DNA from 2 places in the Gordonia sp. SL306 genome. Region 2 is predicted to be linked to the other one. Evidence: riboswitches for the same ligand, from Rfam matches in the RefSeq annotation. Region 2 holds a riboswitch; the other holds the start of a gene.
The links. Region 2 has a riboswitch for cobalamin ahead of OVA31_RS18800 (FecCD family ABC transporter permease). Riboswitches for the same ligand answer to the same signal wherever they lie in the genome.

Region 1 (3,780 bases), 930 kb from region 2:
CACCATCGAGGCATCGCAGAGAATCGGTGCACCCGTTCCGAGTGCCGCACGGGCGGCCTGCACGACACCCTCGGTGGCCGCCACGTCCTCGGTGAGGTCGGTCTGCCCGCAGGCGTGGATCATGCGCACCACCACCTGCGCCACGTCGGGTGCGAAGGCCGTCAGATCCGACTCGGCACGGATCGTGGCAAAGGACTGGCGATAGATCGCGGCGCCGTCACGCAGGTAGTCGCTCATGGTGCGGCCAGCCTATCGACGGTGCGTCACGTACCCACCGTCGGGAGTCGCCTCGACACTGCGATGGGGACCGCTGGGGGAGCCGCATCGACGGCCGCACCCCACCCAGTGTTCGCGCTCGGTCACCGGTTCACCGTCCCGGATCCGTACCAGCAGATCCTCGCGGACCGGGGCCAGCGACTTTGCGCATCCCGGGGCTCCGACACAGCAGCTGACCGTGGCCCAGGGGGAGCCGGCGTCGAAGATCAGGCCCATCGGCGCCAGGACCCGCACCACCGTCTCGGCGACACCTTCGTCCAGATCGCAGATGAGGATCTCGCGGTCGGGGGTCACGACGATCGGTGCCTGCACGGCGGCCACGAACTCGGCGAGCCGCGCGGGCAGGCGGCCGAGCTCGACGACGGCGCCGAGCAGTACACGGCCGTCGTCCTGGTCGAACCAGCCGACGATCGGGTCGGCAGGCCCCGGGTCGGGACCTCCGACGGCCGGCGCCAGCCGCGCGCGAACCCGGTCGTCGAGCTCGGTTCGCTGCGCCTCGGTGAGATCGCTGACCCGCCACGCACCGGGGCAGATGGCGATCATGTCCGTGGCGACGGCCAGGAGTTCCGCGCTGATCGCGTCGTCGCCGCGGGCCGAGCCGAGGGCTGTGCCGCCCACCAGCACGTCGACGACGATCTCGCCGGACCCATCGGCCGACCGGACGATCGCACAGGCATCGGGTTCCCGGCGCGCGATGTCGCCGCGGCCGTCGTCGAGGCCGAAGAGGAAACGGCCGGAGAGCGCCGCCGACACCTCGGCCGCCTGCAGCCGGTCGTCGAGCAGATCCGCGAGCGGCCGCACGTCGGCGATGCCGCCGATCCGGCCGGTCAATGCACTGACCTCGATGTTGCGGACCTTGTCGTGCGTCGAGCTCGGGGCAAGCCCTGCCTCGACGACCGCGTCCGCCACCGCATCGACATCGGTGAGTCCGCGCAACTGGAGATTGGCCCGCGCCGTCAACTCGAGATATCCGTCGCCGTGCGCGGTCGCGGCCTGGGCGAGGAGTTCGAGCTGAGCGGGCCGAATACGCCCGCCCGGGAGCCGCACCCGGGCAACCGCGCCGTCGGCGGCGGCGTGGGTGCTGAACACGCCGGGACAGCGGTCGGTGGCATCGCGCCGGACAGCTTCGGTCACCTCTCCCAGGGTAGGCCCCCGCCGCAGGGCCGCGACGCCCGCGCTGACTAGGCTGAACGCACCGAGGAGCGGCAGAAGCCGGTGCAAATCCGACGCGGTCGCGCCACTGTGACGGTGTTCGCCGGTAGACGACCGAGGACACCGAAGCCAGACCTGCGCTCCGGTAACCCCCGACACGCACGACAGACGGCACCACCGACGACACACCGGGCGCGCCATCCCGGCGAGGAGAACCATGATCCTGCTGCTCTCGACCTCCGACACCGACCTCATCACGGCAGCGGCCTCCGACGCCGACTTCTCCGGCGCCAACCCGTCGCGCATCCTGGTCGACGACATCGGCCCGCTGGCCGCGGACGCCGACATCGTCGTCGTGCGCATCCTGGGTGGCACACGGGCCTGGGAGGACGGGCTCGCCGCGGTGGCGGCGACCGGCAAACCGCTGGTGGTCTGTTCCGGCGAACAGCAGCCCGACCCCGACCTGATGGCGCACTCGACCGTGCCGGCAGGCGTGGTCGCCGAGGCGCACAACTATCTCGCGGCGGGTGGCGTGGAGAACGTCGTCAACCTCCACAACTTCCTGTCCGACACCGTTCTGCTGACCGGTCTCGGCTTCGATCCGCCGCAGCAGACCCCGGCGTGGGGTGTGCTCGAGCGCCCGGCGCAGGCCGCCGTCACCTCTGCTCCCACCATTGCCGTCCTCTACTACCGCGCACAGCACCTCGCCGGCAACACCCGCTACGTCGAGGCGCTCTGCGCGGCGATCGAAGATCGCGGCGGGCGCGCTCTGCCGATCTACTGCGCGTCGCTGCGCACCGCGCCCGACGATCTCATCGAATTACTGGGTACCGCCGATGCGCTCGTGGTGACCGTCCTCGCCGCCGGCGGCGCCACACCGGCGACGGCATCGGCCGGTGGCGACGACGACGCGTGGAACATCGAACGGCTCGCTGCGCTCGACGTCCCGATTCTGCAGGGCTTGTGTCTCACCGGTTCCCGCGCCGACTGGGCGGCGACCGACGACGGCCTCTCGCCCCTGGACGTGGCCACGCAGGTGGCCGTACCCGAGTTCGACGGGCGCATCATCACGGTGCCGTTCTCGTTCAAGGAGTTCGACGAGAACGGCCTGCCCTGGTATCAGCCGGATCCGGAACGCTGCGCCCGGGTGGCCGGGATCGCGATGGCACACGCCCGATTGCGACGTACTCCTCCGTCGGATCGTCGTGTCGCACTGATGCTTTCGGCGTACCCGACCAAGCACGCCAGGATCGGCAATGCCGTCGGGCTCGACACCCCGCGAAGTCTGCTCCACCTCCTGGTCGCGTTGCGGGCAGCCGGCTACGACATCGGACCAGACGCCGGTCCGGACGCGATACCCGGACTGGCCGAAGAGGATTCCGATGCCCTCATCCATGCCATCGTCGAGACGGGCGGGCAGGACCCGGACTGGCTGACCGAGGAGACGCTGGCGGCCAGCCCGATCCGCGTCGCCGCCGACGACTACCGCCGATGGTTCGCAACGCTGCCCGACGACCTGCGGAGCTCCGTCGAACAGCATTGGGGAGCTGCGCCGGGTGATCTGTTCGTGGACCGGTCGTCACGCCCCGACGGCGAGATCGTGGTGTCCGCCATGCGCTTCGGCAACATCACCCTCATGGTGCAGCCGCCGCGCGGGTTCGGCGAGAACCCGGTCGCGATCTATCACGATCCCGATCTGCCTCCGTCGCACCATTATCTGGCGTCCTACCGCTGGTTGACCGGTCGCGGTGCCGGTGTCGCCGACATCGACGGGTTCGGCGCCGACGCGATCGTGCACGTCGGCAAGCATGGCAATCTCGAGTGGCTGCCCGGCAAGACCCTCGGGATGTCGGCCGCGTGCGGTACCGACGCCGCTCTCGGCGACGTCCCGCTGATCTATCCGTTCCTGGTGAACGATCCGGGGGAGGGCACGCAGGCCAAAAGGCGTGCCCACGCGGTGCTCGTCGACCATCTCATCCCTCCGATGGCGCGCGCCGAGTCCTATGGCGACATCGCCCGGCTCGAGCAACTGCTCGACGAGCACGCCAACATCTCCGCGCTCGACCCCGCCAAGCTGCCCGCGATCCGTCAGCAGATCTGGACGTTGCTGACCGCCGCCAAGATGGACCACGACCTCGGGCTGTCCGAACGTCCCGACGAGGACGTCTTCGACGACATGCTGCTGCACGTCGACGGCTGGCTCTGCGAGATCAAGGACGTTCAGATCCGCGACGGTCTCCACGTCCTCGGCCAGGCACCCGAGGACGAGAGCGAGGTCGACCTCGTCCTGGCGATGCTGCGAGCACGTCAGCTGTGGGGCGGCACGCAGGCACTACCCGGCCTGCGCGAGGC
Region 2 (3,780 bases):
CGGACTCCGGCGCGGCCTCCTCCACCTGCGCCCCACAACCCGACAACACCAGCAGTGCCGCGAGGCAGACGATCACCGATCTCGTTCTCATTCCGCTTCCTTCTCATCGAAGATGACCTGTGGCACGTTCAGTCGTGGGTGGTCGAACACATGGCTGCCGATACCGAAGAAGCGGTGGATCGCAGCAGGTGTGAGGACCTCGCGCGGTGTGCCGGTGGCCGCGACCCGACCGTGCGCGAGCACCACGAGCCGGTCGCAGAATTGCGCGGCGATGTTCAGATCGTGCAACGCCGCGACGACGGTCACCTCTCGGTCGCGCGCCGCGCGCAGTACCGCGTACTGATGTCGGACATCGAGGTGGTTCGTCGGTTCGTCGAGCACCAGGACCTCCGGCTCCTGCGCGAATGCCCGGGCGATCAGGACCCGTTGCGCCTCACCACCGGAGAGCGAGGTGAAGGCTCGGTCGACGAGATGGGTGACGCCCGCGTCGCTCATCGCCTGGACACAGATCTCGCGATCGCGGCGGACAGTCGACGTCGTCAGCGACCGATGCGGCAGTCGACCTGTCGCGACCACCTCGGCGGCCGTGAAGTCGAAGTCGAGTGCGATCCGCTGGGTCAGGGCGGCGACCTGACGAGCGTTGTCCCGCATGCTGATCGACGCGACGTCCCGGTCCCCCACCCGCACCCGACCTTTGGTCGGATCGAGCGCACGATACAGGCAACGAAGCATCGTCGACTTACCGCTGCCGTTGGGGCCGATGATCCCCAGAAAACTGCCCCGCGGCGCATGGACGGTCACGTCGCGCAGGATCGTCGTGTGTCCGATCTCGACACCGACCTGGTCGTAGTCGACCTCTCGCATCACACCGCCTCCGTGCCGCGACGACGCATCAGGAGCAGGAAGACTGGCACGCCGACCGCTGCCGTGATCGCGCCGAGCGGGAGTTCCTGTGGGGGGACGAGGGTTCGGGCCAGCAGATCCGCGGCGACGAGGAACACCGCGCCGATGAGCGGTGTCACCACCACCAGACGGCGATGGTCGGACCCCACCAAGAGACGGGCCACATGCGGCACCACCAGCCCGACGAACCCGATCGCGCCGCACACCGAGACCATGACACCGGTCATGAGTGCGGCCACCACGAACAGGAGCATGCGAAATCGCGAGGCGCGCAACCCGAGTGACGCCGACACCTCATCGCCCATCGCGAGGGCGTTGAGCTGCCGGGCGAGTCCGGCGACGACCGCGAGCCCGATCAGCACCACGACTGCGACGAGCCACACGGAGCGCCAGCTCGTCGCGGCGAGACTGCCCAGCAACCAGAACATCACGCTACGAGCGGCATCCCCGGCGGGCGCGAGGAAGACCAGCACCGTTGTCAATGCCGAGAATCCGTAGCCCAGAGCGGTCCCGGTGAGCACGAGCCGCAGCGGAGTGAGACCACCGGCCGATCGTGCGATGGCGAATACGACGACGGTGGCGATCAACGCGCCCAGGAATGCCGCCGTCGGCAGCGCATAGATGCCCGCCCCGGCGAAGACCCCGAACAGCACCACCGCGGTGGCACCCACCGACGCTCCCGACGAGATGCCCAGCACGTACGGATCGGCCAGCGCGTTGCGAACCATCGCCTGCACGACGAGGCCGACGGTGCTCAAACCCGCGCCGACCAGGGCACCGGTGAGAACGCGAGGGAGCCGCGAATCGACGATGATCCGGTAATCGGCGGCATCACCTGCGGAGACCACTCCGCCGATCAGGTCGGCCCAGACGTATCCGACGGCATCACGCCACGGGACGTGTGCCGTACCGAAGACGAGCCCGAGCACGGAGACGACCAGAAGCCCCGACACGCACAGTCCGCTCAACACATTCACGCGCCACCACTGCCCGGTCATCGCACCTCGTCAGATACCCAGGGCACACGGCGACGCCGACAGACCGGCGGCACCGACCATGTCCCACGGAGTCGATGTCGACCACGGCACGCCGCCGCGGTCACGTCGGCAGGTCTTCGGACTCCCGGACACGGCACGGTTCGTGCCACCTACTGACGGCCGCTTCCCAGGTCATCGCTGACCCAGTGCTCCTGGCCGCTGTCGTTTCCGGTCACCGCTGCGGGGCAGCTCTGGATTCTCACCAGATTCCCTCTTGCGCTCGATCCGGACGAACCGGACGCGAGACCGACGCAGCACGAACTTAGCAGCCGACTCGATCAGCGGCGCAGTGCCGTCATAGGATGCGGGCCATGCACCCGCAGGCCCGCACCCTCGACCAGGTTCGGGGTTGCGTCGTCGGTGCGTCGTCGGGGGTCACCTCGATCATCGCGCACGCAGCCGCGGGTGGCGGGTTGCCCGACTCCACGGCTCTCACGCTTCTGGTCGCGGTGTGTGCGGGGCTCGGCTGGACCGCATCCGCCGTCTCCCCGCAGCGCGCCGGGTGGCCGGGCCTCGTCGGCATGCTCGTCGGCGGACAGCTCGTGGGTCACCTCGCACTCGCCGCTCTGTCTCATCACCACGCCACCCTGATGACTCCCTCGATGGCGACCTTTCACATCGTCGCCACCGTGGTGGCGGTCGCTCTGGCGATCGGTCTGGAGACCGCTGTGATAGCCGCTCTGTCGGTGGTGATCCGGACCGTTCTCACGCTCATCTCGGTACCGGTGGACGTCGCGACGTCCTGGAGCGTGCTGCCCGCGACCGACGACCGCCTGCGACCCGGCCGCAGGTGTGTCCGCCCCGTGGGCACCCGGGGTCCCCCGCTCTCGGCGATGTGACCATTCCTCACCCTCGCTGACCTGCTCGCGTGTCGACCACGTGCGGCGGTCGGCTCTTCGCGTATGCGCACGACGTCATCTGTCGGGCGTCGCGTCCAGCTCCCGAAAGGCGGACCTCCGTGTCCCTCACCCAAGAACCACCCCGTCAGCCGCTCGACTCCTCGCCACCTACCGACCCGGCCGGTCGCCCGCCCGGTGGGCGCCACAACGGCTGGGCGCCATTGGTGCGACGACTCCATTTCTATGCCGGCATCCTGATCGCACCGTTTCTGATCGTCGCGGTTGTCAGCGGAGGGCTCTACGCACTGGCACCCGGACTCGAGAAGGTCGTCTACCGCGAGCAACTACACACCGACAGCACGGGTCCGGCCCGGCCCGTCGCCGATCAGATCCGCGCGGCGATGGCCGCCCGACCGGACCTCGCCTTGTCCGCGGTACGCCCGGCAGCCGCGCCGGGCGACACCACGCGCGTGCTGTTCGATGACCCGTCGCTGGGAGAATCGGAGCGGATGGCGGTCTTCGTCGATCCCGCCACCGCGCGCCCGGTCGGCGAACTGGTGAGTTACGGGAGCGCCGCAGCGCTGCCGCTTCGAACCTGGATCAGCCAGCTGCATCGACACCTCCACCTCGGAGAACCGGGCCGCCTGTACAGCGAACTCGCGGCGTCGTGGCTGTGGGTGATCGCACTTGCGGGTCTTGCACTGTGGATTGCGCGGTATCGACGCATGAGGCGGGACCGGACGGCTCGGCTGATCAGCGTCGACCGCTCCACCACGGGTCGCGCCCGCACACTGAACTGGCATGGTGCCGTTGGGGTCTGGATCGTCGTGGGGATGCTGTTCCTGTCGGCGACGGGCCTCACCTGGTCGCGCTTGGCCGGCGACAACATCGGTGAGCTGCGCCAGGCACTGAGCTGGACGACCCCGAGTGTGTCGACCTCCCTCGACGACTCCACCATGCCTGCCGGTGGACACAGCGACCACGGCGACCACGCGGCCGGG

Region 1: another riboswitch for cobalamin. It lies ahead of cobN (cobaltochelatase subunit CobN); the one in region 2 lies ahead of OVA31_RS18800 (FecCD family ABC transporter permease).

What each region holds. Positions count from the first base shown of each region.
Region 1 covers NZ_CP113063.1:5,032,613-5,036,392, forward strand. The annotation lists gene OVA31_RS23065 (precorrin-8X methylmutase) at 1-237, opposite strand, end outside; gene OVA31_RS23070 (precorrin-3B synthase) at 250-1,410, opposite strand; cobalamin riboswitch at 1,450-1,586, shown strand; gene cobN (cobaltochelatase subunit CobN) at 1,646-3,780, shown strand, end outside.
Region 2 covers NZ_CP113063.1:4,105,254-4,109,033, reverse strand. The annotation lists gene OVA31_RS18810 (ABC transporter substrate-binding protein) at 1-91, opposite strand, end outside; gene OVA31_RS18805 (ABC transporter ATP-binding protein) at 88-864, opposite strand; gene OVA31_RS18800 (FecCD family ABC transporter permease) at 864-1,901, opposite strand; cobalamin riboswitch at 1,991-2,206, opposite strand; gene OVA31_RS18795 (hypothetical protein) at 2,252-2,779, shown strand; gene OVA31_RS18790 (PepSY-associated TM helix domain-containing protein) at 2,899-3,780, shown strand, end outside.